Regions from separate parts of the Pseudoalteromonas sp. SR43-7 genome, predicted to be linked through region 4. Evidence: predicted binding sites of a transcription regulator. Region 4 holds the regulator's gene; each other region holds the start of a gene.

Region 1 (7,713 bases), on a different contig from region 4:
AGATAACATTATTGTTCACGAAGATAGCCTAGAGAATATGACGCGTAATTTAGAACTCGATTAATTTCTATAAAGACGAGTTAGCGAATAAACGTTAAAATATGCATATGAACGGGGCCTTTAGGCCCCATTTTTAATTGAGCTTTTAATATGTCTGAATATAAATATCCTGCTGCTGACGTTTTTCATCAAGAAGAAATAAAAAAAAGTACGTTTATAGTCCACATTGCACACACCCCCGATTTAAATTCAGCAAAAAAATTTATTAAAAGCATTGAAGAAAAGTATAGCGATGCACGTCATAACTGCTGGGCACATGTGGCAGGCAACCCCGGTGGCAGCCATGTTTATGGTTTTTCGGATGATGGTGAACCTAATGGCACTGCAGGAAAGCCTATGCTAAATGTGCTGGTGGGTTCGGGCCTTGGCGAAATTACTGCCGTGGTGACACGTTATTTTGGCGGCATAAAATTAGGCACCGGCGGACTAGTACGTGCTTATGGTGGCTCAATAAATAATGCACTAGTAAAATTGCAAACGGTGCTTAAAGTTCCCAGCGTTGAAATTACTGGGAGTAGTGAGTACAGCATGCAAGGCGCGATTGAGCAGTTATTAAAAACAAAGTATCAAGTGCTTAATATTGATAAGCAATTTACTGCTAATATTGAGTGGGTGATTACAATCGATAGCCGCGAAGCTCAGCAAGCAATCAAAGATATTTTTGATTTAAGTCACGGCGCAGTTGAGTTAACTATTAAAGAGTAATAACCTACACAAATTGCATATAATGCATACTGACCCTATTTAATTTGGTTGATACTACTCAGCCTGAATTTACTAATAATAAAAGCGACAAGCTAAATGCAATTTCGTACCATCATAAAAATTCTTGGCCAACTTGTTGCGCTGTTTAGTATTACCATGGTGCCTCCGGCACTGGTGTCTTTAATATACAAAGACGGTGGTGGTGTTCCCTTTGTTTTAGCATTTATTTTTAGTGTTGTTATTGGCATGATGGCTTATTACCCAAACCGCCATGAAAACGGTGATTTAAAAGCACGTGAAGGCTTTTTAATTGTTGTTTTGTTTTGGCTGGTACTTGGGGCGTTTGCGTCCTTGCCGCTTATCTTTTTACAAGAACCTAATTTATCGCTCGCCGATGCGGTATTTGAAGCATTTTCTGGCTTAACAACCACCGGTGCTACTGTACTTACCGGTATTGAGTACTTGCCCAAATCAGTATTGTTTTATCGCCAGCAACTCCAGTGGTTTGGCGGTATGGGTATAATCGTACTCGCTGTTGCTATACTCCCAATGCTAGGTGTTGGTGGTATGCAGTTGTACCGCGCTGAAATACCTGGGCCTGTAAAAGATTCTAAAATGACCCCGCGAATTGCCGATACTGCAAAGCACCTTTGGTATATTTATGTGTCGTTGACTATTACTTGTATGCTGGCTTATTGGGCTGCAGGGATGGAGTGGTTTGATGCGATATGTCATGCATTCTCAACGGTGGCGATAGGTGGTTTTTCTACTTACGACGCCTCCATGGGTCACTTTGACAGCCCTGTAATTAACTTTATTTGTGTGTTCTTTTTAATTATTGCCGCTGTTAACTTCTCCCTGCATTATGCCGCAGTGGCCAGTCGTAACATACAAGTTTATATTAGAGACCCAGAGTTTAAGGTGTTTTTGTGTATTCAATTAGCGCTGGTGGTTATTTGTTTTACCGTACTTTCCTCTAACGAAATATTTGCTAATGGCGATGAAACCCTCGATCAGGCGTTATTTCAAGCTGTTTCAATGAGTACAACAGCAGGCTTTGCTACGGATAACTTTTCAACATGGCCATTGTTTTTACCTATTTTACTTATATTTTCGAGCTTTATTGGTGGCTGTGCAGGCTCTACCGGTGGTGGCATGAAAGTAGTGCGCGTGTTCTTACTTTATTTACAGGGTGTGCGTGAGCTCAATCGTTTAGTGCATCCTCGTGCTATATATTCAATCAAGCTGGGTCGTAAGGCGTTGCCAGATAAAGTAGTAGAAGCTGTGTGGGGTTTTTTCTCTGCTTATGCGCTGGTATTTATTATTATTATGTTAGCGCTTATGGGCACGGGTATGGATAACATAACTGCGTTCTCAGCCACTGCGGCTTGTTTAAATAACTTAGGGCCTGGTTTAGGAGATGTAGCGTCGCATTATGGTGCTATAACCGATGGTGCTAAATGGTTGCTTACTATTGCAATGGTGTTTGGTCGTTTAGAAATATTTACTTTATTAGTGTTATTTACGCCTACTTTTTGGCGTGGATAAACGAGCGGCTTAAGTTTTAAATTACGAACTATTGGGAAAGGGATATGCCAACAAATTTAGAAAAGCTAAAGCATATAAGTGTAGGCAGCTTAGTCGACCTAGAAATATTAACACCTACAAGCAGCAAGCGTGTTAAAACTGAATTAGTTGGTTTACTCGATAAGCAGTTTATTATTTTAAATTATCCCAATGCCAAGCGTTTACCTGCGGCGAGTGACTATTTACGTGATGGCGTAATGGTTGTTGTAAGAGCACTGATTGAAGGCAGTGGTGGGCAAGTTATTGCGTTTCGCCAGCAAATTATGTCAGTAGCCTCGCATCCTGCTAAACTCGTCTTTATTAATTTTCCTAAGCAAGTGCAGCTATTTGCGCTACGCTCGCAAACACGCATACCTACCTTATTACCTGCAAAGCTAAAACTAAGTGACGATAGAGTGCTTGAAGGCCTTATTAAGGACATTTCACTCACTGGTGTAATGTTTGATATTAGAGGCGATCAGCAAGCTGAAGGTATAAAAGATATGCAATGCACTGTCGTCCTCAATAGTAGTGATAAAGATTTTGAAGGTGAAATTTGCAGTGTTAAAGAGCATGCTGCAGGTGTGCACTGCGGAATTAAGCTACTAGCAAGCGAGGATGAAATGAAAACCTTTATGAAAGAGCATTTTATAGACCCATCTGCGCTTGAGCCCACCGTTGACTAAATCGTTTTTCGCTTATTTGCAACAAAGTGGCGTTTTAAGTGAGTATTTATAAAGTGTTTTTTTGTTTTTATATAATTAAAAATATTATTAAAATAAAACAATGTGTTACGTGTTTTTTGTTATGGCTTTTTTTTTGTTGTTATAGCTACTTCGTTAAAATTAACCTTAATTATTTTTTAAAATCCCTCCTTTTATAGCTCTACATTTTAAAATGTATCTTTTTATATAAACATAACTATTTGTTTTTAATGACTTTAGTTTTTCACCTTTAAAGCGTGTTGCGAAAAGGCAACAGTAATGACTCTGAAAATTCCTACTTATTGTACGTTTTATTTTTAACTTATTGAAAGTTAATGGCTTTTAAATGTTGGCATTTAAGTTGTAATAGTCAGGGTGTACTGAACGAAATCGTGATTCAAAGTGAAATACTTAATCGCACACACATAAATTTGAAGGATACATATTATGAAAAGCATTAATAAAACTTTAGCACTTATCGCTATTACATCTTCTTCAGCCGCTTTTGCAGCAACAGATTTTGACACACTTGATGTAGACGGCAGTGGCACAATTAGCCAAGCAGAAGCATCAGTAGACGCAAAATTAATGAGCATGTTTTCTGAGCTTGATACCGACCAAAATGGTGAGTTATCAAAAGAAGAATTTTCAGAAGCTTAATTAAAAAGTATTTATCCTGAGTTGCCAAAGACAACCTAAGTAGGCAAGGGAGCTTACGAAAGAGGATAACAAGGAAGTGAAAAATTACGTTTTAAGTTAAACGAAGCAATTTTTTTGATAGAACATTGAAGGATTAAGTTATGAAACATTTAAATAAAGCATTAGCACTTATAGTACTAGCATCTTCTTCAGCTGCATTTGCAGCATCAGATTTTGACAGCCTTGATATCGATGGTAGCGGCACAATTAGCCCAAGCGAAGCGGCAGTCGATACCGATTTAATGGCTGAATTTATTGAGCTAGACACAGATGGTAGCGGCGAGCTTTCTAAAGAAGAGTTCGCTAATTACTAATTAAACATTTTTCACAGTCAGGGATCTTTGAAAAGGACTTCCCATATTACTAGGAATATTATTATGAAAACATTCAATACAACACTTGCAGTTATCGTTTTAGCATCTTCATCAGCAGCATACGCAGCAGTGGACTTTGCCTCTTTTGATGCAGATGGCGACGGTGCGATTACAATGGAAGAAGCGAAGGTTAACCCTCAACTTGTAAAGATTTTTGATGATTTAGATGCTGATGGAAATGGTGAAATCTCTAAAGAAGAGTTTTCAAAAGTACAGTAATCAATATTCGAAGATACTCCACTAAAGCCGCCTTAGTCAGCGGCTTTTTTGTATTTTAAATTAACTAATTAGCGTAACTAGTTAAAGGAATATAGCACTTACTTGGAATAGTTTTTCTACAACGGTAATGTGTTTTTTGTCGATTAAAAACATGATGACATGATCGCCCGACATAATAATTGTATCATCATGAGCTATCAGCACATCGTCATTACGTACTATTGCGCCAATAGTTGTACCCGCAGGAAGTTTTATGTCGGCAATCGCACGACCAACCACTTTAGATGTGTTTTCATCACCATGAGCAACCGCTTCAATGGCTTCTGCTGCGCCTTTACGCAGTGAATACACGTTAACAATATCACCACGGCGTACGTGCGTTAATAACGCTGATATAGTTGCTTGTTGTGGGGATATGGCAATATCTATTTCGCCGCCTTGTACCAAATCAACGTAAGCACCACGCTGGATAAGCACCATGGTTTTTTGTGCGCCCATACGTTTTGCAAGCATAGCTGACATAATGTTTGCTTCATCGTCATTGGTTACGGCAATAAAAACGTCTACTTGTTCAATATGCTCTTCTGAGAGCAGTTCTTGATCAGATGCGTCACCACAAAAAACAACCGTATTATCGAGCATTTCTGAGAGTTGCTCAGCACGTTCTTTACTGCGTTCAATTAGTTTAACGGTGTGGTTTTTTTCAAGTGAGCGGGCAAGGCCTGCCCCAATGTTACCGCCACCAGCTATCATAATTTTTTTGTACGAACGCTCAAGTTTTTGTAGCTCGTTCATTACCGCGCGTATATGTTTTGTAGCGGCAATAAAGAATACTTCGTCATCGGCTTCAATAACGGTGGTACCCAATGGTTTTATTGCTTTACCTTGACGATAAATAGCGGCAACACGAGTTTCTACATTAGGAATATGTTCTTTAAGTGCAGATAACGCATAACCTACAAGTAAACCGCCATAGTAAGCTTTTACGGCTACTAACGAGAGCATGCCATCAGCAAATTGCAATACCTGCAGAGCACCAGGGTAGTCAATTAAACGGCGAATATACTTAGTGACCAGTGCTTCGGGAGCAATGTAATGATCGATTGGTAAATCGTCGTTTTGAAAAAGTTTTTCGCGGTATTTTAAATATTGCTCTGAGCGAATACGAGCAATTTTAGTAGGCGTTTTAAAAATACTGTATGCCACTTGGCATGCAACCATGTTCACTTCATCTGAACTGGTTACCGCTATAATCATATCGGCATCTTCAGCACCTGCACGGCGTAATACATCAGGATGCGCGCTGTGGCCCATAACCCCTTGTAAGTCGTACTTATCTTGAAGTTCACGTAATCGGTTACCGTCTATATCAACAACGGTAATTTCGTTTTGTTCGCCAACTAAGTTTTCAGCAAGCGTAGCACCAACTTGCCCGGCACCGAGTATAATTATTTTCATTATTTACCCGTGGTATTGATCATAATTTAATTAAAAAAATAGCCATTTAATGTTTCATAAATGGCTAACTATTTAGTGTACGGCTATTAGGCTTTTTTAACTAGCTTAGCGTAATAAAATCCATCACTTTCACCGGGCAGTAACTGCAAACCTGGCGTTGTTACGGTATCGTTTTCGTGTAGAGGTATATGTTCTACATCATCGTTATTAGCTAAAAACTTAGCGACTTGCTGTTGGTTTTCTTGTGGAAGAACCGAACACGTAGCATATACCAATGTGCCACCTGGTTTTAACAGTGGCCAAATGCTATCAAGAATATCGCTTTGTAACTTAGCTAAGTCTTCGATGTCTGATGCGCGACGTAACCATTTTATGTCAGGGTGACGGCGAATTACACCAGTGGCCGAACAAGGCACATCAAGTAAAATACGATCAAATAATTTTTCATCCCACCATGTATGTGGTTGTGATGCGTCGCCACATTGCAGGTCTGCACCTAAGCCAATGCGAGTTAAGTTTTGCTTAACACGTTCAAGGCGAGTTGAGTCGCTATCAAGTGCAAGTACATCTGCATCAGCAAGCTCTAAAATATGACATGTTTTACCGCCAGGGGCTGCGCAGGCATCCAAAATATAGTCATCTGCTTTAGGTTCTAAAAAGCGAGCTGCAAGTTGTGCTGCAGCATCTTGTACTGAACATGCACCTGTATCAAACTCAGGTAATGAAAATACATCACGTGGTTTGGCAAGCTTAATCCCATCAATAAAGTCAGGGTTTAAGGTGTGTTCAATATCGTTAGCGCTAAGCATGTCGCTGTATTCTTGCGTGCTAAATTGGGCTTGATTGACACGAAGCCACATTGGCGCTTGTTGCTGGTTTTCTTCAAGTAGTGCTTCCCAGCTATCTGGGTAGGCTGTTTGCACCTGTTTAATAAACCAATTTGGATGGTTGTATAAACATACCGGAATAAGCTTCGCTTTTTCTTCAAGCTCAGCTTGTTGACGCTGAAAGCTACGTAAAATGGCGTTTATCAGTCCTTTTAATCCTAAAGCGCGTAGTTGAGCCAGTGCGTTAACCGTTTCTGAAATGGCAGCATGAGGTGGTACGCGCATATGCTGCAGTTGATAAATACCTACGTATAATAAAAACTGAAATATTCTACGTTTACCTTTTAATGGCTGCTCTACTAAGTGTTGGCAGTAATTTTCAAGGCTCGGTAAGTAGCGTAAAACGCCATAACAAATTTGCTGTAGCAACGCTTTATCTTTAGGCGGCAAGCCTTGGCTTGCAAATGGAAGTTCTTGATTAAGCGATGCGCCTTTATCAACTACGTTATATAAAGTTTCAGCGGCAAGCGCTCGTACGTTTGGAACATTACTCATTGTTTTCGCCTAATATTGTGCCAGGAGTAACCCAGTCACTACGACCATTTAAAAAGTCGTTAATTGCCATTGGTTTTTTACCTTGCGGCTGTAATTGCGTAATACATAAAGCGTGTTCGCCACACGCCACTACTACGCCATTTTTGTCGCTTGATAAAATTTGCCCAGGATCACCTGATTGCAGCATAACTTGCGCTTGATGAATCTTTACTGTTTGCCCACCCATTTGGGTAAAGCACATTGGCCACGGGTTAAAAGAGCGAATGTTTCGCTCGATTTGAAGCGCACTCATGGACCAGTCGATATCAGCTTCCTCTTTAGAAAGCTTTTTAGCGTAGTTAGCAAGTTCATCGTTTTGAGGTTCAGGGGTGATCTCACCATTAGCTAATTTATTAATGGTTTCAATTAACGCATCTGGACCTAGCTCAGCAAGCTTTGTATATAAGCTTGCGCTAGTTTCTGTTGTGCTAATAGGGCAGCGGCTTATATGTAGCATATCGCCGGTATCTAGCCCTTCATCCATTTGCATTATTGTTACGCCGGTTT
Region 2 (7,713 bases), on a different contig from region 4:
CCGCCATTTCAATTTGCGTAACGCTTGAACCTAAACGTGCAAAGCTTTGTGCTAATTCGCTACCAATTGGACCACCACCAAGTACTACAAGTTTCTTAGGTGCCTCATCTAGCTCTGCAAATTTATTCCACAACGTATCGCTTGTTACATAGCCAGTTTCTTCAATACCAGGTAGTGGCGGTACAAATGGGCGCGCGCCAGTGGCAATCACAATAGTACGAGCGGTGAGTGTTTGCGTGCCACCGTCGTTAAGTTTAATTTCTACAGTCCACGGGTCTATTAATTTACCGTAACCTTTTACAACATCTACGCCTAGGTTGGTGTAACGCTCAACGCTGTCGTGCGGTGCTACATCGGCAATAACTTTATGTACACGTGCCATTACTTTTTTGAACGAAAACTGCGGTGTCGCATTTTCTAGGCCGTAGTTTTCACCATGGCGAATTTGTTCTGCAATTTTAGCGCTTTTAATGACTGCTTTACTTGGAACACAACCATAGTTTAAACAGTCACCGCCCATTTCGCCCGCTTCAATAAGGGTTACTTTTGCTTTAACAGCAGCGGCTATATAACTTGTTACCAAACCACCTGCGCCTGCGCCAATAACAATCATGTTACGGTCGAATTTTTTAGGCTTAGTGTAGTTTTTGTATACGCGACGCTTTTTAAACACGTTTAAGATTCCTTTTGCAATGAATGGGAATATACCTAATAAAGCGAATGATAAGATTAAGTTGAATGATAAAATTCCAGATAAGCTTTCTATTTGCGCCAGTTGTGTACCTGCGTTAACAAATACAAATGTACCGGCGAGCATACCTGCTTGGCTTACCCAGTAATAAGTCCAAGACTTTATTGAAGTAACACCCATTAGTAAGTTGATTAAAAAGAACGGAAACACCGGTACTAATCTAAGCGTAAATAAGTAAAATCCACCTTCTTTTTCAACGCCTGCATCAATGGCGGCTAATCGCTCAGGAAAACGTTGTTTAATAGTGTCACGTAGTAAGTAACGCGATACTAAAAAGGCAAGTGTTGCGCCAATAGTTGAGGCAAAAGATGCAACCAATAAGCCTTCAACTAAGCCAAACAATGCACCTGCGGCAAGTGTTAAAATAGCGGCGCCTGGTAAAGAGAGAGCAGTTACTACTACGTATAGTAAAAAGAACCCACCAATAACTAGTAACGGTGACTGCTCTTTGTATTGGTTAAACTGATCCATCGACCCTTTTAAGCCATCAAGCGTAAGTAGTTGGTGTAAGTCAAAATGAAAGAACAGACCGACGGCGGCCGCTGCAATCAATAATAGAAATATTTTTTTAATCATGTTCTCTCTCTTAAAAACTATGCGTAAGGGTTAACTTGGCGTTAATTGGCAACTCAGGAAAAGCTAAAGTTGCACCAAAGTAACCGCCTTCAAATACTGGGCGCCAGTTTTTTTGATTCGTCACGTTGTTCACATCTAATCGTAACTTGGTATTAGGCGTAAAAGCATAGCTAGTATTTACGTTTAGGGTGTACTGATCACGAATTTTTACTGTCGCCAAAAAGTCTAATGGGTAACTCTTTGTATATAGACCTGAAAAACCCGTTTGCCATTTCGAATTAATTGAATAATTTCCGTTAAAGCTGAAAGATTGCTCAGGGATGCCCTGAACTTGGCGGTTTGAAGGTGCAAACGCGGTAAAGCTAGGTGCGCCAACACTGGTACCTGAAATAATATCTGGACGTGAGTTGTCAAATGCATCTGCTACTTGCGCTGAGTCTTGGCTACTTGCAGAATTATCGTAGCGAGCGTCAATATAGCTGTAGCCGGCACTTAGCCAATAAGGGTAAGCATCATAAAATACTTGGCTTTCAAAGCCGGTAGTACGAATGCCGGTATTACTACCATCACGATTACGTAAACTACGACGTTGGCTGAATACTGCTCCATCGGCGTACCAATCACTGTCGGTTGGTGCGTATTTCAAACCAAATTCAACTAAGGTATTTTCGGTTGAAAAGTTTTGTGCGCTAATCGTGTTATCACCACCAAGAGATGTGCCGCCAGCCATACTATTTGATGTGGCTTCGTTGTAACTTGCTGCACCATAAGTGGTGTAATCACCATTTAATCGGTAGTTAAAGCTTACTTGCCCCGAATGTAGCTTATCGTTAATGCTGTCGCTCGCTGCAATTTCACCCTCTGGTGCTATTGGGTCGTGCGCGTCTACGTCATAAAAATCTATGCGGTAGCCAACACTTGTATGAAACTTATCTGTCCAATCTGAATCTTGCTGAATAGCAAAACCCGTTTGCCATGAGCGCGAATCGGTAGTGTCTGATAAGTTAAAGTCGCCGCTGCCATCGTTATTAATATCGTACTGACCACCAGGGGATACAAATACACCTGGACTAATTTCAATTAAACGCGCTTGTTGTGCATCAGTTAAAGGAATGCGGCGATTTGAAATTGGGCCAGTTAAATCAATAGGTAAGTCGGCTTCTGTTGTAAATTGGCTGTAGCCTAGCACGCGGTTGTAACGCACATCAAAAGCAAAAATTGTTTGCTGCTCGTTGCTCCATTGGTAGGTCAATTCGGTACGGTTTTGCGCGGTATCGGCACCATCTATAATTTCAACAAAGCTATTTTGTGCAATTTCTTCGCGTTGTAAGTGCTGAAAATACGTAATGTTTTTTATTGATGCGTTGTTTGAAAGTTCACGCTTATAAATACTGTGTAGTAAATAAGTAGTGGCTTCGTTTTGATTGTCAGGGTCGGTAAGTACTGTACTACGGTCTATTTTTACTTGCCCAGTAGGTGAAACAATAGAACCAGCTGCAGGTACTGTACTGCCATTGGCTTGCACGCCTTGGCCGGTAACATAAAGGCCATCATCAATTAAGGCTTGAGTAGGGCGGTTAATACCTGCGTTATCGGTAAATTCAACTTGGTATAACTCCAAGTTAATATCCCAGCTGCTCTTGTCATCAGGTAACACCCTAAGTGCTGCAAATAAGCTGTCGCTTTTCGTGCCCGAAAAGTCGTAGTAACTGCCGTTATCAATGTGTTCAGCGCTTACTCTAAAACCTACTTTGTCTTTTACTATAGGTGCACTGTAATCAACTAAAACACTGTACTGATCCCATCGTCCTGCAGATACCGTTGCTTTGCCTTTACTGTCGTCAGTTGATGCTTTTTTAGAATGTAAGTTTACAAAACCACCGTTGCGTTGGCTTGAGCCAAATAATACCGGTGGCGCGCCTTTTACTACATCTATTTGTTCTATAGAGTTGAACGATAACGGCACACCAAAGCCATTATTACCTGCTTGGCGGCGTGTACCATCTTGGAAAAGCTCACCTAGTTGCCCACGAATAGTAGGTAAGCTTGGTGCCCCAAAACCACTGGCTGAATAGGTATTAGGGCTTACTGCAAGTACATCTTGTAAAGTCGTAATATTGAGTTGTTCTATTAACTCGCTTGAAATTGGTGTTACTGAACGGGCTATATCTCGTAGAGCTAAGTTGTCGCCAAAAGGGCCGTCTACAGTGGCATTTTTAACCGAAAGACCTTGAGATTTAATAACTTGGCCTGCCACCTCAATACGCTCAATTGCGCCTTCTTTTGCTGATTTTGATTCTTCGGCTGCAAAAGCATTAAGTGGTGTATTTAATATGGTGGCTAGGGAAAGTGCTAAATATGCGTGTTTCAAACGTTTTCTCTCTACGGTTAAAATGTTGTTGGCGATAAAGACCGAAAGGATTAAAAATAACTTTCAGTAAAATTTTGATTCTTTTTGTTTTTTAGAACATAACAAAACAGATGCATTACAAAGTTGGTAATTAAGTACTATTGTTTTATTAGTCGATAAAATATTAATAGGGCGATTGTATTAGAGTGAATGTAAATATATGCTTTTAATAGGATTTATTAATTATAGACTACTTTCAACCTGCTAACATTTTAAAAGAGTTAACTTTTATGAAGCATTTTTTAAATTACTTAAATAAGCTTCACTTTTAGTACTGCATGGCTTAACTAATGAATTTAATTAAAGAATTTTGAAATAAAAAACAACTTATACGGTCTAGGTTACTTCTACGTTTATTAATATTCATTTAAGGAAATTTTATGACAGGTTCAATGAATTCTGATGTGCAAAACCGTTTGCAGTGGTCACTTTTATCTTTGCGTTTAGGCGTGTTTATTGTAATGGTTATGTGGACATTCGATAAGTTTGTTAATCCTGGGCATAGCGCACGTATTTTTGAACATTTTTACGGTATTAGTGGCTCTACAGATATAGTGGCTTACATTATTGGTGCGGTGCAGTTAGTGCTTGTTTTAGCATTTTTAGCAGGTATTAAAAAGCGTATAACGTACGGTATCATTTTTGTAATGCATGGCTTATCTACGCTTTCTTCTTACAACCAGTACATAGATGGCTTTAATAACTTATTATTCTTTACTGCATGGCCAATGTGGGCTGCGTGTTTTGCACTTTACTTATTACGCGACCAAGACGTGAAATTTACTTTAAAGTAATAAAGTACATGCAAAAAAATTGGTTATAAGCCATAAGGCTTATAACCAATAAGTACACAGGGAGTGTGTGGAAGTCGGTTTGCGTGTTTACAACTAATGCATTGCGTCGTTGTATTGCTCAGCAAGGCTCTCTTTTTGCCCTTCGGTAAGTGCTTTACCCGCTAATTGAAACACTTCGTGTTCTTCTTCACTTAAATGATGATGTACCAAATGGTGTAGCTTTTTAGCTGCAACTAACCATGCAGACGAGCTCATTTCGGTATCTTCAAGTTGTTCAATTAATTCATCAATTTCGTGATGTTCAGCTACGCTGTGGCGCGCTTTTTCATGAGTTAAGTCATCAAACATAAGTGGGTTATAAAAGTAACGTTCTTCAAATTTTGCGTGATTTTCTAATTCTGTTTTTAGCTCATCCATTAGCGTGTGGCGCTGCTCTGTGTCGCCGTGTGTTTGAATAAGCGCATCTACCAATTCTCGTTGTTTGTCATGGTCATGACGTAGTGCTTCAAAAATATTCATAACTAGTCCTTTTACAATTTATTTGCTTATATCATTAACTAGCAAACTAAATGCCAAATATTAAGTTATTGTATTTTAATAAATTTAATTTAATTTTTTATTCTTTGGCTGCGACCACTGTAAATTTTACAGTGATATGAATGCAATAATTTCAGGCTTTTGCGTAGTTCAATTATAAAAGTGAGTATAAATTCCTACAGAACCTTACAAATATTTACTGGTTGTTTATTTTATAGCAGTGATAAAGTGTGAGTGTTATTTGGGTACAACCTATATATTACTCTCACACATAAATGCAGGTAGCACGTTAACTTAATAGGATAGTTTAAGGATGAACATAAAAAGCCCCGTCGCCGCATTACTACTGTGCGCATTACGACTGTGCGCTTTACTGAGTGCATGTAGTACAGCCCCGCGTTCTGACCCTAACTTATGCATTGAAGAGGCTGAAATGATTGATCGAAATGGCGCTCAAACAAGCTCACAGGTTTACAATCAATGCATTAGCGCACAAATTAAAAAGGATGAAAAAAATGACACTTTTTTTGATGCCATCGGTACGTTCTTTTTTGAATTTTTTGTAATGGTGGTAGAAAAGTAAATAGGCTAACTTGCAACTGTAATTTAAAGTAAATAAGTTGCGTAAAAATAGGATTAGTTATGAAGCAATTATTGATAGCAATTCCACTTTTTTTATTACTAAGCGCTTGTGCGGCGCAGCCTTACGCAGGCTCGGCAAAATGTATGGAACAAGCAGATATTGCATACGAAACCGATACACTTAAAAATGAGACATTAGATAATGAATGCAAAGCTGCAAAAGTAAATACGCCTAATAAAGAGCTTGAGAATCATGGCTTGGTTGATAGAAGCCTTTTACAGCTAATCGTTAGCTTTTTAAATGGCGTATTTTAATAGTAAAAATATAATTAAATAAGGTATGTATGAGGGAAGAACTAAGAGCAAAAATCATTACTGTGTGCGATAAAAAAATGGCAGCTAAAGGCGAAAATGTAGGGCTTTCTTTTTATGCATTTTTTGCCAATAAAAACGACGACCCAGAGCTACTTATGGAGGCCGCTACTTGGTGGATACACACTCATAAATTAGATCATTTTGTAAAAGCACATAAAATTAAACAGATGGTTTTAGATGGACTTTAGTCAATTAACTGAGCAAGTACTTTTAGCTGTATTTATCTAATCAACAACGACTTGGTTTCTTCCGTTTTCTTTTGCTTTATAAAGTAATTTATCTGCATGCTTAATAAGAACATCTAGTGTGCTTTTTAAAGGGCTACTTACAGAGGCTCCCACACTAAAAGTGATTTTTGTATTACTAGGAAGGTCTTTTATATTACTACAATGCTCGGTAAACCTAGTGGCGAGCTGGTCAAATATATCTCGAATAGCTAGTTCGTCAACCGAATTTAGTGCAAACAACCATTCTTCGCCGCCGTAGCGGCCAAACTGATGATAACCACTTAGTGTTTCTTTTGCAGCCTTTGCAAAGGAAATAAGAACTAAATCCCCAACATCGTGACCAAATTGGTCGTTAACTTTTTTAAAGTAGTCTAAGTCAACAATTGCTATCGTCATTTTACCTTCATCAAGCTTTGCTTCTGCGGCGCGCATTATTCCTCTGCGATTAGGGCTATTTGTTAGATAATCTGTTAATGAAATATCGTGATATTTTTGACGTTGTCGAGCTTGCCTATAAAATAAAAATAATGAAGCAATCACTAAAATAAACGCTATAGCAGCGTTAAGTCGCCAAATTATTTTTTGTTGGTACTCTTCTTTAGCTTGTAGTTCACTAATGTCTTTTGCGTATTCTAGTTGCTGTATTTTTTCTTCTTTTTCTTTTACTTCAAACTGTACCTGTAGTGTTTTTATATTACTTTCACTGGTAGCTTCGTAGTGTTTTTTTGTATAAAGGAGCTTTTGTTCAATTGCTTCAAAAGCCTCGTTAGTGTAGTTGAGTCGTCGCTTTAGCTCATAGCGTTTACTTAAAAAATCGGCTTTATAAATACTGCGGCTGAATTTATCTAAGTTTAAAAATACCTCATCGTTTGCTTCATTTGCTTGCTCAAGTAAATCTAGTTTTATATATATGTCAGCTAACAAAATGAGCGATGCGAGTTGCATGTCGTGTACACCTGCAGAACGAGCAAGCTCAATGTTCTCTTTAGTTAAAGTTAAAGCTTTATCGTAGTTTGCTTGTAAGTACTCAATGCTAGCAATTGAGTATTGGGCAAAGGTTAAGCCTTTTTGCATATTAGCTTTTTTAAAATAGAGCAATGCTTTGTCTAGGTATATTAAGGCATCTTTAGGTTTTTTTATCTCGAGCAATATATTGCCTAAACTCCAATATGCTTTTGCAGTAAAAAGCCCATCTTGTGTTTGCTCATATGCTGCAACCGCTTTTTTTGCATAATATATGGCTTTGTCTTTTTCGTTTAGATAATTATATGCATCGGCTATTTTTCTAAAAAAGTATCCCTGAGATGCTGAGTCGTCATCTTTTAATGCTAATTCTAGCCCTTCTAGTGCAACATTTAGGGTCTTTTTCAATGCGTCTGTATCCGTGTAATAGTAAGCAAGTGCTCGTAAAATAATAATTTTTTCTTTAGATGAATGCTGTTGCAGGCTCTCTTCTAATTT
Region 3 (7,713 bases), on a different contig from region 4:
TGAAAGTTGCTGATCGTGCATTTCTTCAAAAAACTTTACGCCACTTGAATTAAATGGGCTGTCTTTGTCTTCAAATGCTTCGTTAGCTTTGCGCATTCCTTTGAGCAACATTTGCGTAAAAATAGCTTCAAATTGTGCGGCCGCTTTTTTGAGCGCAGCTTTAGAGGCATCAGTTGATGCATCGCCACTCGTTAAGGCTTCTTTACGAAGTGAATCTAAGTTGCCTAAATCAAAAAAGTTTTGTTTATCGAGGTGATTAGTTTCCATCGGCTTTTTGACACAAAATGAATAATGCAGTTAAAAATGCAAAAATTGAGCCACTACCGATAAAACGAGGAAGATAAAAATAATAAACTTAAGTTGCTGTAAATAAAAAGCCCTAATTTCAAAAATATAGGGCTTAAGTAATACGTTATTTATTGGCTTGGGTTATTTAAATAACAACTAACTGTCCGTTAATTGCGCCGGCTTCTTTTAGTGCTTCTAAAATAGCCATTAAGTCACCAGGCGCTGCGCCAACTTCGTTAATTGCGCGAACTAAATCGTCAAGGCTTACACCAGGGTTAAATACAAAGGCGCGCGAGTCATCTTGGTTTACATCAATAATACTTTGCTGCGTGACAACTGTATCACCGTTTGCTAGCGGATTTGGTTGTGACACGTTTTGTTGTTCTGCAATTGTTACTGTTAAGCCACCATGAGTTATAGCCGCAGGCTGAAGCTTAACGTTCTTGCCAATAACAATTGTACCAGTGCGCGAGTTAACTATAATTTTAGCGGCCATGTCAGCGGGTTTAAATTCTAAGTTTTCGAGTGTTGATAAGTACGATACACGCTGGGATGCATCGCGCGGTGCTATAACACGAATAGAAACAGAATCAATTGCTTGTGCGCTATTTGGGCCAACTAAGTCATTAATTGTTTTTTCTAGGCGTTTCGCCGTTGTAAAGTCTGGGCGGTTTAAATTAAAAGTAATGTAATCGCCTTGCATAAATGGGCTTTCTACTGTGCGTTCAACTGTAGCGCCATTTGGTATACGGCCAACTGTAGGGGTGTTAATTACAACTCTACTGCCATCAAGGCCTTGTGCGCCTAAGCCACCGACAATTAAACTACCTTGTGCAATTGCATACACGTTACCATCTACACCTTTTAAAAAAGTTTGTAGTAAAGTACCTCCACGTAAGCTGCCAGCACTACCAATAGAAGAAACCGTAATATCTATTGTTTGCCCGGGCTTTCTAAATGCAGGTAATTCTGCATGTACAGCAACAGCGGCAACATTTTTAATTTTAGGACTTTGAGTTGAAGGTAGCGTAATACCAAAGCTGTTCAACATGCCTCTAAAACTTTGTTGTGTGTATGAGTTTTGCTCGCCGGTGCCCGGTAAACCAACCACTAAGCCATAACCGACTAATTGGTTAGAGCGTACGCCTTCAACCATAGACACATCTTTTATGCGCTCAGCATTGGCAGTAAACTGCCAACCTAATAACACAACTAAACATAAAGCTTTAAGGCTATTCATGTTGTTACCCTCTAAAATGGAAACAGCGAACTGCTAAAGAAACGTGTAAGCCAACCAGGACTTTGCGCCTCTTGCGTTTGCCCTTTACCTGAGTATTGAATACGTGCATTAGCAATGCGGTTTGATTCAACCGTATTATCGGCGCTTACGTCTTGAGGGCGTACTAGCCCTTCTAAACGAATAAACTCTTCGCCGGTATTAAGCGTTAGCCACTTTTCGCCGCGTATAACTAAATTACCGTTAGGTAAAACACGCATAACATTTACCGAAATATCGCCTACTAAGCTGTTTGACTGGTTTGATTTTGAATCGCCCGTAAACGACGAATCACTACCAATACCAAACTGAATACTATCGCCACCTATATTTACAGGTAGACCACCTAATCCAATAACGGGATCTAAGCTTGCGTCAGTTTCTTTGTCTGTTTCTGTTTTAGCGGCTTTTGTTGCTTGAGTAGACTCTTGCAATTTAACCGTAATTATATCGCCAGTACGTAGCGCTTTTTTATCAGAATATAAGTCGTTTGATGTATGAGTATTAAACAATGAACCTGTGGCTACCAGCGGCTCTAAAATAGGCTCGGGGTACATAGGTGCGTAGTAAGGGTCGTCCTGCACTACCTCACTATTTTGCGTAGACATACAGCCACTTAAAAATAATGTGCCCGCTGCAAATAAAATAATATTACGCATAATTCCCCCTATTCTATTAAAGCTGTTGATTGATATAACTCATCATTTCGTCAACGGCCGAAATTACTTTTGAGTTCATTTCGTAAATACGCTGAGTTTCTATTAGATTTACCAGCTCTTCAGTCACATTTACGTTAGATGTTTCGAGTGAGCCTTGAATAATGCTACCTAACCCTTCAACACCAGGATTACCTTGTACAGGCGCACCACTTACAGCCGTTTCGGTATAAAGGTTTTGACCAATTGGCTCAAGACCCGATGGATTAATAAAGTCACTAATAGTCAGCTGACCAATGACAACGTTATCGGCTTGGCCTGCAACACGTACAGATACTTCGCCGTCTTGCGAAACCGTAATTGATTGCGCGTCATCTGGTACATTCATTTCTGGCTGAATCACATAACCTGCGCCCGATGTCACAATTCGTCCATCGCCATCAGTAGTAAACTGACCATTGCGCGAGTAAGCAATATTGCCATCTGGTTGCAGTACTTCAAAAAAACCTTCGCCAGAAATCATCCAATCTAGTGAGTTTTCGGTGGTCAACATGTTGCCTTGCGTAAACTCTTTTTGGTTAGCTACAACTTTAGCACCCGCACCTAACATTAAGCCCGACGGCATTTCGGTATCTTGCGATGAACGACCACCCGGTTGATTAATATTTTGATAAAGTAAATCTTCAAATATAGCGCGGCTTTTTTTGTAACCTACGGTACTCGCATTCGCTAAATTATTTGAGATAACCGATATATCGGTTTGTTGAGCGTCTAGCCCCGTTTTACTGATCCACAATGCTGGATTCATAATCGTGTCCTCACTTTAAAGTTAAACTATGCGTAATAACTGATCTTGACGCTCGTCAATTTCTTCAGCTGTTTTCATTAATTTCACTTGTAATTCAAATTGGCGCTGGTGGCTTATCATGTCGACCATTTCGTGAACCGGATTCACATTCGACATTTCAAGCGAACCACTTAAAACTTTTACATTGGCAGAGGTATCTACTGTTACATTTGCTTTTGGTCTAAATAAACCGTCGTTACCTTTTTCGAGCTGTGAGCTATTTGCTTCTACCACTCTAAGCGTGTCGATTTCTTCTAAAAAGTTAGCAGGAGCGCCTTGCGGTCGAACTTGAATAGCGCCATCTTGGCTAAACCCTATTTTTTCGACTGGAACGGGTAAAATAACAGGTCCCCCTTCGCCAATAACTTGACGACCGTGGCTGGTTACGAGCATGCCTTGAGCAGTAATGTTTAACGTACCCACTTTTGTGTAAGCTTCATTACCGGAGGCATCTTGCACAGCAAGCCATGCGTTATCGCTCATTGCGATATCTAAGTCTCGCCCGGTTTGAACAATGCCACCCGATACCATATTTGAACCCGGACGCTCTTGCATTGAAAATACACGTGTAGGCAAACCTTCGCCAAACGCTTGCATAGAACGTGCTTGCGCAAAGTCAGCTTTAAAACCTGTTGTATTTGCATTCGCCAAATTATTGGCTTTAAGCGCAAGCCCTTGTAGGCTTTGCTTAGCGCCAGAGGCCGCAATGTAGACCATTTTGTCCATAGTATCGACTCACATAAAAAATCTCTGAACTTATAAATGCAAAATAGGTGCCAGATTAAATTTGACGCAACATTGAGAGGTATTTAGAAGGGCTTACAAAGAGGACTTATAAAAAAGGCTGCAAAAATGCAGCCTAATATATTTAATGGGGTTTAGCTTATCGAATCTGCAAAATACTTTGCTGAATAGTTGAGTTAACTTCAAGCGCACGTGAGTTTGCTTGGTAATTACGCTGTGCAGTAATTAAGTCTACAAGCTCGTTTGTAAGGTTAGTATTTGATTGCTCAAGCGCTGATGAGTTAATTCCACCAAACGTACCCGAACCGGCTTCACCCGCTACAGGTTCACCTGAATCAATACTTTGCTTCCAGCTTGTATCACCCACTTGTGATAATCCTTGTGAATTTGGGAAACGTACCATAGCCACTTGGCCTAGGAATGTTGAGTCACCATTACTGTAAGAAGCGACAATTTTACCGTCTGTTCCTATATCAATTCCGGCTAAACGGCCTACTGTTGAGCCATCTTGATCGAGTGCTTTTACTTCAAAACCACTTGAATACTGAGTTGGGATACGTCCAGCTGTGTTATTTTCATCGCGCCAGTTAAGCTCAATACCAGTACCAGGGAAAGTTGCACCATTGTCTAGTAATGTTGATAAACCAGTACCAGAACCCGCTGGTAGTAGTATTTCATCAAAAGTAGTTGTATTTGTATTTGCCACACCACCTGTTGTTGATGGTAAACCACTTGAGTTAAAACCAAGGGTGGTAAGTGGTGTATAAGGCGCGGTTTGTTCTCCACCAGTTGTGGCATCAACTACTTTGCCATCGAGTGTTGCGTATACTTCCCAACTGTTATCTGTACCACCTGCTGCGGCATCATCTTCTTTAGCAAAAAAGTACTGTAAAATATGTGGTTCACCTAGTGAATCATATACCGTTGTTGACGTAGATGAGTTATAAGTACCACTAGATGTTGGGTCAAAAGCAATACCCGGAGCATCTGCTGTTGCATCTAAGTTAAACGACAAAAATACATTTTCTGTTGCGCGAGGTGAACCAGACGAATCAGGGATTTGAATTGGGTTTGTTGTGCTCAAACTTACCGACGTTGTATCACCTGTAGATGAATCAACAGGGAATGCTTGTAAAAAGTTACCTTTTGCGTCAACCATAAAGTTATCTTGGTTAAGCTTAAATGCACCTGCACGTGTATATGTTAAATCTTGCGAAGATAAATCGTCTGTCATCGCAAAATAACCTTCACCAGTGATTGCTAAATCAAGTGAGTTATTTGTAAATTGTAGTGAGCCTTGATGAAACTGCTGCGCAACCATGGTTGTTTGCACACCGTCACCATTTTTAGTCTTACCAGAGCTAAATACTGACGATGCGTAAACATCGGCAAACTCAGCGCGTGACTCTTTAAAACCTGTAGTATTAACGTTTGCAATGTTATTTGCAGTTACGTCTAAATCTTTTTGTGCGGCAGCTAAGCCAGTTAATGCAATATTGAAGCTCATAATTCACCTCTAACCTGTTAATATTTAGCCTGCTGACAGGCGAAGTATAATTAAAATTTATTACGCGATTTCTGCGACGTCTGTCAGCCTAACCGCACCTTCTTTAGTGTTAATAATAATGCCACTTGAGCCATTAATATTAACGCTTTCAATGTTCTTGAACGTAGCAATGGGTAAGCTTGAAAATTCACCATCAGTACTTCCTTCGGCGGTTACTGAGTATTCACCTTCAGGTAAACGCTCACCAGCTTCATTTTTGCCATCCCACGCAAAACGTACCGCACCTGCTGGCTGAGAGCCCATATCAATAGTTCTTACTAGCTGACCTGATGCATCAGTAACTTTAATTTTTAAGTTATCAACGGCTTCTTCTGCCACTGCAGAGCCTCTGGCATCACCTGTTTCATTTAAATCCAGGGTGTTTGACTCTAGTAAAGCTTGTTTGCCTACAAGTGTAGATGCTTGCAGTGCTGAATTAGATGTCATTGAAGAGGCTAAAGATTCAAAATTAGTATTTAAATCTGTAATCCCTTGCGCCATCGTAAAGCTAGTCATTTGAGCAATCATTTGGTCATTATCCGCAGGGTTACTGGGATCCTGATACGATAATTGCTGAGTTAACAAAGAGAAAAAGTCTTCTTGTGTTAACGCATCACTCTCATTATCACTGGTAGCAACTTGTTGCTCTTGCCAGCGTATAGAGTCTAAATAGGATGAAGATGTACTAATATCGTTACTCATAACCTACCCTCGGTTACCGCTGCCCTAGCAACAGTGTTTTACTTAGCATTTGCTTAGCTGCATCAGCAACTTGCACGTTTGTTTGGTAAGAACGAGAGGCAGAAATCATATTTGCCATCTCCTCTACAACATTAACGTTGGGTTTATAGATATAGCCATTTTCATCCGCACTTGGATGGTTTGGGTTATATTCAATTTGTAATGGTGCATCGCTTTCAACAATGCCCAAAACTTTAACACCAACTGCGGAGCCCTGCTGGTTACTTACTGATGCTGAAGCCTTTGTTAGCTCAGCCGCAAATACAGGTTGGCGCGCTCGGTACGTTTTGTCTTGAGATGAACTAATGGTATTAGCATTAGAAATATTACTAGCTGTAGTATTTAAGCGAACGTTTTGTGCGCTCATACCCGAACCTGCAATATCGAAAACATTATATAAACTCATAATTTTTATCCTTGACTACCGAGAGCTTTATTCAGGCCTTTAAATTTGCCGCTTAAAAATTGCAAGCTGGCCTGATACTCCATAGCATTCTGTGTATACAAGTTTCGTTCCACTTGTATATCAACCGAGTTACCATCACCTGTATCTGATTGATTTGGCAAACGAAATGATTCTGAATTGCCCATACTATGAGTACCTCCACCAATGTGTTTATCATTAGTTCTTACCATAGTATTGCCGCTTTGCTGGGTTGACCTTGCCGCTTTTAATGCAGAGGCAAAATCAATATCTTTTGCTTTATAGCCAGGCGTATCAGCGTTAGCTATATTAGTTGCAATTAATTCTGCTCGCTGTGAACGGATCAACATGGCTTGCGGATGCACACCTAATGCTTTATCAAAACTGATAGCCATAACCTTCTCCAAAAAATTGACTTACCCATTAATAAAGCAAAAAATAAGCCATTAATATTAGGGCTTGCTATATTTTTATAAGGCTATGTATCTAAAAAGAAAAACGACGCTAGGTGCGTCGTTTTAGGGAAGGGAGTTAGCTTAATTACTTCTTTTGGTAAATAATACCAGGGTTGCACCTAACCATATCAAACTCAGTACTTAGGCCAGTTAGGGACTCTGACGCGCCTAAAAATAGGTAACCGTTTGGATTTAACGCTTGTGCAAACTGGTTAATAATTTTAGCTTTTATTTCAGGCGCAAAGTAAATTAGTACATTTCGGCAAAAAATAATATCAAATTTACCCATTAACGCGTAAGAATCAAGCAGATTTAAATGCCTAAAACTAACTTGTTTTTTTATTGTATCGTTTACTTGTGCCATACCGTTGCCGCTGTCTTTAAAAAACTTTTTACGACGCTCTGCAGATAACCCTCTGGCAAGTGCCAGCGCGTCATACTCTGCATTTTTACACATATCAAGCATGGTATTAGATATGTCGGTACCAATAATTTGTGCCCCCATACGAAGCACACCTGGTTGCTTAGCACTAAATTCAGCAACCGACATAGCTATTGAATAAGGTTCTTGGCCTGACGAACTGGCAGCAGACCAAATTTTTAAAGGTCTTCTTAAATCTTTAAATTCAGGGAAAAGCTTGTTTTGGAGCAACTCAAATGGGTATTGATCTCTAAACCACAAAGTTTCGTTGGTGGTCATTGCATCAACAACAGCGGCTCTTAATTGCCGCTCGTG
Region 4 (7,713 bases):
GCTCACCCAGGTACAAAAGATGAAGACATGGTAAACATGGCTTTATGGCTTAAATCAAACGACTTTAAGCTTGATCAGGTACAAAATTTTTACCCATCACCTATGGCTAATGCGACGACTATTTACCATACAGAGATGAACTCTTTGCGTAATATAAAAAACAACTCAGAAGTTGTTCCTGTACCTAAAGGCGCACGCCAACGTAGATTACATAAAGCTATTTTACGCTACCACGATGCAGCTGGTTGGCCAATGATACGTGAAGCTCTACGTAAAATGGGTAAAGCTAATTTAATTGGTAAAGGGCCTAACTGTTTAGTGCCAGAAGAAGGGCGCGATGAAAAAGCAGGTAAAGGTGGTAAAAAAAGTGGGCGTCCGGCACTAACGCGACATACTGGTTTTAGCCAATTTAAAAAGGCAAACACTAAGCCAAAAGTAGGCGGTAATCGTCAAAGTACACGTTAGTAATTTTATTTGCTAATAGATAAGGCTAATTGCGGTACGCGCTTTTTCATACGTAAATTAAGTAAGCCTTGCTCTTTATTACCTATATTATTGTAGGTGATATAGGGTGAGGTTTTAGAGCCCCTCTCTTTAGATATCCTGTGCTAAGTTTAGCTTTTTTTTAAAGTATTGATGATAACCACAAACGCAATTTAAGTGACCATAACGGCTGAATGCCGGTGAGTCCTTGCGTCATTTTATTATCTTTTAAGATTATATAAGATGGCGTGACTTGTCCCTGCCAATTGGAAAATATCTCCCCGTGTTGATCGTTAACAGTACTGAAGCTGTAGCCTTGCTCATTTAAATAATCATGCAGCTCTTGATCAGAGCCTGATTTTATCGCGATGCTCACAACAGGGTATTTATTCTCGTTTGCGAGTTCGTTTATGGCAGGGGAGGTAATAGTACAAATAGGACACCAAGTTCCCCAAAAATACACAAGCGTGGGTTTATCTTGGCTCATTGCTGCTAAATCAATGTTTTGCCCTTTATAGTCGATTAATTGTAATTGAGGATTTGCTGGCATGACAGGTTGCCGCCACCAATTGACGGCGGTATAAATGACGAAAAATATAGAGCTATATACCAGTACACTTTTTAATATGGATACGCTTTTTTGTTTTAGCGTTTTTTTAGGTATGTCATTTTTATGTTTGGTATCCGTTGCCATAGCTACTGATTTACCCTAAGTATTTTTGTTGTAGTTTTTTACATTTAAAGCGTTTAATTTATATCAGCAACCATGTAGCAGTACCTAAAAAGGCGAATATACCAACAATATCAGTCACCGTGGTTAGCACCACACTCCCTGCAAGAGCAGGGTCTATATTCATTCTTTTAAGAATTATTGGAATACTTGCACCAGCAACACCTGCCACCACTAAGTTCATAAACATAGCGAAGGCGAGTACGCCACCAAGCATAAAGTCCCACTGCCATAGCGCAATAACACCCGCAATTAATAGTGACCACAAAATACCGTTTAGCGCGCCAATGGCTAGTTCTTTCATCATCAAGAAACGTTGGTTTGTTTGGTTTATATGACCTACAGCAATACCACGGATAACAAGTGTTAATGATTGGCTACCAGCAACACCACCCATAGAAGGGACAATACCGTTAAGCACAGCCAAAATAGGGAGCACATCTAAAGTGCCTTCAAAAAAGCTAGCTACAAAAGCAGCTGCAAGTGCGGTTAGTAAATTAACTCCTAGCCAAACTGAACGTTTTTTAGAGCTTTTTAGTACAGGCGCGAATGTATCCTCTTCATCATCAAGACCGGCTAGGCTTAATAAGCTATGCTCGGCATCTTCTCGGATTACATCAACGATGTCATCGATAGTAACACGACCGAGGAGTTGGTCGTTATCGTCCACCACAGGGGCCGATATCCAATTATGACGCTCAAATAATTGCGCTACTTCACTTTCATCCATTGAGATTGGGATAGACTCACAATCTTCATCCATTAAATCGCGGACAATTTTTTCTGGTGGATTAGTTAATAATGTACTTAGCGATAAAGCGCCTATAAAGCAGTTATGTTTATCAACAACATATAAATCATCTGTACCTTCTGGTAGCTCACCACGCAGTCTAATATAACGAAGTACAACATCGAGCGTCACATCAGGGCGAATGGTCACCGTATCGGTGTTCATTAGCGCACCAGCTGAACGCTCTTGATATGACAGTGCTTGCGTGGCACGTTCACGGTCTTGAATGTCCATCGCGCTAACAACGTCTTTATAGACGGTATCTGGCAGGCTACGTAATACTTCACCTAAGTCATCGTGGCCCATATCTTCAGTTGCGGCGGCAATGTGCTTAGGTTCCATTTGGGCAATAATACCTAAACGAACATCTTCAGATAACTCTTCAAGAACATCACCCTGCACATCAGGATCGACCAATTGCCAAAGCAGTCGGCGAATTTTATGCGGTGATGATTCTAATAATAATGCGGTATCACAAGGAGCCGTTTTTGCGAGCATGCGCCTAACTTGAACAAATTGACCACTATTGAGTGACTTCGTCACCTGTTTTAGTTGCTGTAGTGGGTAATCTTGTTCAAAAGCTTCAGGCATTGGCGTCCTTTATAAATTGTTATATTACTTTATGGGGGGAGGTGAGTTAACTGGCGTTACTAACCTATTTATTTTATATACCTGTTTTAATTGAAGCATTAGTAATGCGAATATTGTTTTTATAAAACAGGTTATTCTTGTTCATTAAAGCGTTGTGCTATTAATTCTCCAACAGCGTGTAAAGCTTGCTCAGAATCAGGGCCTTTACAAACAACTTTAACTTCTTTTCCTTGGCTACTTTCAAGTAACATTAGTGCAAGTACGCTATCGCCTGCTGCTTCTTTGTCATCTTGGAATAATGTGATTGTCGCATCAAATTGTACTGCTAATTGCGCAAGCACAGTAGCTGCTCTGGCGTGCAAGCCTAATTTGTTTTTTATTAAAAAGGTATCTTCACAATGCATAACTTACTCTACCTAAGCTGAACAGGTGATTATTCAGCTATATTATTTTTCTTGTTCGCGATGGCGAATTTTTACATTGGGATGTGTCATTGCAAAACTTTCACCGATAGTTTGCGCTAAATACACAGAACGATGTTGCCCGCCTGTACACCCAATAGCAATGGTTAAATAACTGCGGTTATTTCGTTCTAAATGCGGTAACCACGTTTGTACAAATGTTTGAATTTGCCATGTGAATTTTTGCACTATGCTGTGATTAGCTAAATAGTCTTTAACCGGTTGATCTAACCCATTTAAAGCCTTTAACTCTGGTTCCCAGTGTGGATTTGGTAAAAAGCGTGCATCAAATACGTAGTCTGCTTCTTTTGGTATACCGTGTTTATAACCAAATGATTCAAATGTGACAATCAGTTGCTTATCTTTTTTACCTAAAATCTTTTCACGAATAGATTCAGCGAGTTGATGAACACTTAAATCAGTCGTATCTATCATAAAGTCGGCGCGAGTGGTTAATACATCAAGTAATTCTTTTTCTTTTTTGATGGCTAAATCAAGCGGCAATGAGTCTATTGATAGTGGGTGTAATCTGCGTGTTTCAGAAAAGCGTTTGATCAATGTCTGATCGTCGCTATCTAAATAAAATAACGTAGGGTTTGCAAAGCCTGGTAAGTATTCAAGAATATCGTTAAATTCATCTTGTTCTTTAGGGATGTTGCGCACATCTATGCTAACAGCAATTTTATCGTAGCTATCAGACACACTGCGAACTAATGAAGGTAGTAGGTTTACTGGAATATTATCAACGCAATAATAACCTAAATCTTCTACAACGCGCAAAGCAACCGACTTTCCAGAACCAGAACGGCCGCTTATGATAATTAACTCCATTTAACACCCTTTATAAAACTATGATTGTTCGACAATAACTTGGTAAAGCTCAGTATCAGATTTTGCACTGCGTAACTGTTTACAAAAATCTTTGTTGTTTAGTTTATCAGCAATGGTTGCTAGAGTCTTTAAGTGCTGCTGGTTATCGCCATCTGGTACGATGAGTGCGACAAAAATATCAACAGGGCGGTTATCGATTGCATCAAAGTTTATTGGAGTTTCGCTAACGAGCACTAAAGCCAAAGGCTCTTCTGCACCGCTCATTCTTCCATGAGGAATAGCAATGCCACGCCCTATACCTGTACTACCTAATTTCTCTCTGCTCATTAAAGCATTAAGAATATCTTGTTGCGGTAAATACGGAAGTTTGTCGTGAGCAAGTTCGCTAATGAACTCTAAAATTCTTTTTTTGCTATTAAAAAGGACCGCAGCTTTGCTGCAGTCCTGGCATATAAGTGAACTTAATTTCATCATATTAGTGGCGAGCAAGCTTCTCTTTGTGTTTGATTACTTGGCGATCGAGCTTGTCGATCAACGAGTCAATAGCGGCATACATATCTTGATGTTCTGTAGAGGCAAATAGCTCAGCACCGCTTACGTGTATTGTGGCTTCTGCTTTTTGATTTAATTTTTCTACATCGAGAATGACATGAACATTATTAATATGATCAGAGTGTCTTTCAAGCTTCGCAAATTTAGTATTAATATAGTCTCTTAGTGAATCGGTTAATTCTACGTGACGACCAGTTAAGTTTAGTTGCATAAGCATTACCCTCTTAGTTTAGCGTCTTAAATCAGACTTTTACGCTGATTTGACGGTGGAATAGCAAGAGATTCGCGGTATTTTGCGATTGTACGTCTCGCTACTTTAATTCCTTGCTCAGCCAATATATCCGCTATTTTGCTATCACTCAATGGTTTTGCTGAGTTTTCTGCTGCGATTAATTTTCGGATAAGCGCACGTATTGCTGTAGATGAACATTCACCACCGTTTTCAGTACTTACATGGCTTGAGAAAAAGTATTTAAGCTCAAATATACCACGGGGTGTATGCATGTACTTTTGAGTAGTCACGCGCGAAATTGTCGATTCGTGCATTTCTACCATTTCAGCGACATCATTTAAAACCATTGGTTTCATGGCTTCAGGACCATGTTCAAAAAAGCCTTGTTGTTGCTTAACAATACAATTAGTAACTTTTAATAGCGTGTCGTTTCTACTTTCTAAGCTTTTAATAAACCACTTAGCTTCTTGTAAATGTGAGCGAATAAACTGGCTGTCGCCACTTGATTTTACAGTGCGAGACATTGCCGCGTATTGGCTATTAACACGAATTTTAGGCATGCTATCTGGGTTTAATTCGACAACCCAGCGGCCTTTAATTTTTTTAACTGACACATCAGGAATAACATACTCAGATTCTTCCCTTACAATAGTATCAGCAGGTTTTGGGTTGAGAGTATGTATTAGTGTCATTACTTCTTTAAGCTCTTCTTCTTTAAGCTTAGTTTTTTTCATTAATGTACGATAGTCGCGAGCTGCTAATAGATCAATATGCTCGGTTAAAATCATTTTCGTTTCATTAATGTAAGGTGTTTCTTTATCAAATTGATTAAGCTGAATACACAAACACTCTTGTAAACTACGTGCAGCAATACCAACAGGATCAAACAGTTGGATGCGTTTTAATACCGCTTCAATTTCATCAAGTTCAACTTCGTTATCATCTTCGTTTTCTTGATTAAAGCTTTCTAAAATTTCTTCGCAACTGAGAGTTAAAATACCTGAATCATCGACGGCCTCTACAATCGCAATAGCGATGGCTTCATCGGTAGGGCTAAATGGCGTTAGTTGTAATTGCCACATTAAATACTCATGGAGCGTTTCAGTAGAGGCGCCTTGGTATATTGATTCGTCTTCAGGCATTGGACCTGATGATGCTGCAGGAGCGGCACTCATGTACTCATCCCAACTAACATCCATAGCCATGTCGTCACTTAGCGTGTCTTTTGCAAGTGCTTCACCAGTATCTTGTTCATATTCGCTCGGAGCATCATCAGCAGATGCGCTAACAGTTATGTCATCGGTATCAGCTTTTTGCTCGTTTTTACCAGCAGCGTCTTCAGAATAGTCTGCCTCTTCAACCTCTAAAAGTGGATTACTGTCGAGAGCTTCTTGTATTTCTTGCTGGAGATCCAATGTACTGAGTTGCAACAAACGAATAGCTTGTTGCAACTGTGGAGTCATTGTAAGTTGCTGGCCCATGCGCAGCTGTAGTGATTGCCTCATGTATCTCTAACAATCCTTTTATGTTGTTATAATTAATACTAGCAGATGCTTAAAGACATGGCGTAAATGTTACAGCCTAAATTGCTCGCCTAAGTAAACATCGCGTACAGTTTTATCATTTAATACGTGTTCTGGAGTACCTGATGCAATCAGCTCCCCATGAGAAACAATGTAGGCTTTTTCACAAACATCAAGGGTCTCTCTTACGTTATGGTCGGTAATTAATACACCAATCCCACGATTTTTAAGATGTTCTATTATTTTCTTTATATCTAATACCGAAATAGGGTCAACACCGGCAAACGGTTCATCCAGTAGTATAAATTTAGGATCTGCTGCCAGCGCTCGTGCTATTTCTACACGACGACGTTCTCCACCCGATAATGCCATACCTTGGCTATCACGAATGTGTTGTATGCTAAATTCATCTAATAAGTTATTGAGCGTGTCTTCTCTGGCTTGTTTATTTAGTTCTTTGCGCGTTTCTAAAATGGCCATTAAGTTTTGATAAACAGTCAGCTTTCTAAAAATTGATGACTCTTGCGGTAAGTAGCCTATGCCTAATCTAGCACGACTATGCATAGGTAAAAGAGTAATATCGTTATCATCAATAGATATTTTACCTTTGTCGCTAGGAACAAGCCCTACAATCATATAAAAAGTCGTTGTTTTACCAGCACCGTTAGGGCCAAGTAAGCCAACTATACTGCCAGCTTGTACTTCAAGGCCGACGTTTTTTACAACTTCACGACCTTTATAGCTTTTTGCCAATAGTTCTGCTTTTAATGTGCTCATGGTTGACCTTTATCGCCTTTTTTACTTTTTTTAGTTTCGATCGGTACTAAAATTGTGTGAACGCGGTCAGTTGAGTTTTCATCTTTTTCGGCACTGATGAGCTGCTGCTCTATGTCGTAGGTAATGCTTTTAGCATTTATTTTTTGTCCGGCTTGCGATACTTGTGCATTACCAACAAGCGTTAAAAAACGCTTAGATACATCATAACGTACTTCGTCAGCACTGGCGCTCATAGTCGTGCCGTCTGATTGCTTTTCTTCAAAGTGCGCAGGGCTACCTGTGGCAATTAATAATTGTTTATTATCACCAAGTTCATCACGTTTGTGCACTTCGAGGCGATCGGCTGTAATGCGGCGATTACCGTGAATAATCTCAACGTTTTTCTCAAAAATCCCGACATTAGCTTTTAATTGACCTTCTTGCTTGTCGGCACTTATTGAAATTTGATTGGCAGCAGGTTGCGTGTTTTGTTCTGCAGCACTACTATTAAACGCTAGTATAAGTGTAGGAATTATAAGTGATTTTAATATTTTATTGGTCATAATATATGGTTCGCGTATGGTTAATTAGTTTTATCACTTCGGTTTTTAAGTCGGCTTCTAGGCCTTTACCGGTGATTTTTAAATTGGGTCCAGTGATAATGACGGGTTGCTCCGAACGCATTGTTAATAACTTTATATCAACCTGAATATTATCAGCATTGATTTTGTCTATCATGGCGTTATCGGTTAAATTTTTGGCAA

The links. The regulator sigma-54, encoded in region 4, starts transcription at its own class of promoters, with help from an activator protein. The targets are predictions, from matches to a motif close to GTTGGCACGNNNNTNGNNT.
Region 1: H5087_RS19240 (EF-hand domain-containing protein) is a predicted target of sigma-54. The motif match lies at 3,384-3,402, and genes of this name have one in related genera.
Region 2: H5087_RS17680 (hemerythrin domain-containing protein) is a predicted target of sigma-54. The motif match lies at 5,090-5,108, and genes of this name have one in related genera.
Region 3: H5087_RS12880 (flagellar basal body rod protein FlgF) is a predicted target of sigma-54. The motif match lies at 3,830-3,848, and genes of this name have one in related genera.

The regions. Positions count from the first base shown of each region.
Region 1 is NZ_JACJDY010000036.1:8,501-16,213, reverse strand. Features, by position in the region: gene pepQ (Xaa-Pro dipeptidase) at 1-64, shown strand, start outside; gene H5087_RS19255 (YigZ family protein) at 151-765, shown strand; gene H5087_RS19250 (TrkH family potassium uptake protein) at 862-2,313, shown strand; gene H5087_RS19245 (flagellar brake protein) at 2,358-3,017, shown strand; gene H5087_RS19240 (EF-hand domain-containing protein) at 3,483-3,695, shown strand; gene H5087_RS19235 (calmodulin) at 3,836-4,048, shown strand; gene H5087_RS19230 (calmodulin) at 4,112-4,327, shown strand; gene trkA (Trk system potassium transporter TrkA) at 4,409-5,785, opposite strand; gene rsmB (16S rRNA (cytosine(967)-C(5))-methyltransferase RsmB) at 5,872-7,167, opposite strand; gene fmt (methionyl-tRNA formyltransferase) at 7,160-7,713, opposite strand, start outside.
Region 2 is NZ_JACJDY010000028.1:20,988-28,700, forward strand. Features, by position in the region: gene H5087_RS17665 (FAD-dependent oxidoreductase) at 1-1,327, opposite strand, end outside; gene H5087_RS17670 (TonB-dependent siderophore receptor) at 1,338-3,698, opposite strand; gene H5087_RS17675 (hypothetical protein) at 4,118-4,531, shown strand; gene H5087_RS17680 (hemerythrin domain-containing protein) at 4,625-5,050, opposite strand; gene H5087_RS17685 (hypothetical protein) at 5,382-5,651, shown strand; gene H5087_RS17690 (hypothetical protein) at 5,711-5,965, shown strand; gene H5087_RS17695 (DUF6500 family protein) at 5,995-6,213, shown strand; gene H5087_RS17700 (GGDEF domain-containing protein) at 6,250-7,713, opposite strand, start outside.
Region 3 is NZ_JACJDY010000016.1:2,988-10,700, reverse strand. Features, by position in the region: gene flgJ (flagellar assembly peptidoglycan hydrolase FlgJ) at 1-267, opposite strand, end outside; gene H5087_RS12895 (flagellar basal body P-ring protein FlgI) at 434-1,528, opposite strand; gene flgH (flagellar basal body L-ring protein FlgH) at 1,540-2,223, opposite strand; gene flgG (flagellar basal-body rod protein FlgG) at 2,240-3,028, opposite strand; gene H5087_RS12880 (flagellar basal body rod protein FlgF) at 3,050-3,793, opposite strand; gene flgE (flagellar hook protein FlgE) at 3,951-5,318, opposite strand; gene H5087_RS12870 (flagellar hook assembly protein FlgD) at 5,379-6,059, opposite strand; gene flgC (flagellar basal body rod protein FlgC) at 6,073-6,504, opposite strand; gene flgB (flagellar basal body rod protein FlgB) at 6,510-6,917, opposite strand; gene H5087_RS12855 (protein-glutamate O-methyltransferase CheR) at 7,063-7,713, opposite strand, start outside.
Region 4 is NZ_JACJDY010000002.1:87,206-94,918, reverse strand. Features, by position in the region: gene H5087_RS01775 (YgiQ family radical SAM protein) at 1-465, shown strand, start outside; gene H5087_RS01770 (protein disulfide oxidoreductase) at 626-1,033, opposite strand; gene mgtE (magnesium transporter) at 1,236-2,594, opposite strand; gene H5087_RS01760 (HPr family phosphocarrier protein) at 2,726-2,998, opposite strand; gene rapZ (RNase adapter RapZ) at 3,041-3,886, opposite strand; gene ptsN (PTS IIA-like nitrogen regulatory protein PtsN) at 3,905-4,357, opposite strand; gene hpf (ribosome hibernation promoting factor) at 4,362-4,649, opposite strand; gene H5087_RS01740 (RNA polymerase factor sigma-54) at 4,676-6,175, opposite strand; gene lptB (LPS export ABC transporter ATP-binding protein) at 6,245-6,970, opposite strand; gene lptA (lipopolysaccharide transport periplasmic protein LptA) at 6,967-7,512, opposite strand; gene lptC (LPS export ABC transporter periplasmic protein LptC) at 7,502-7,713, opposite strand, start outside.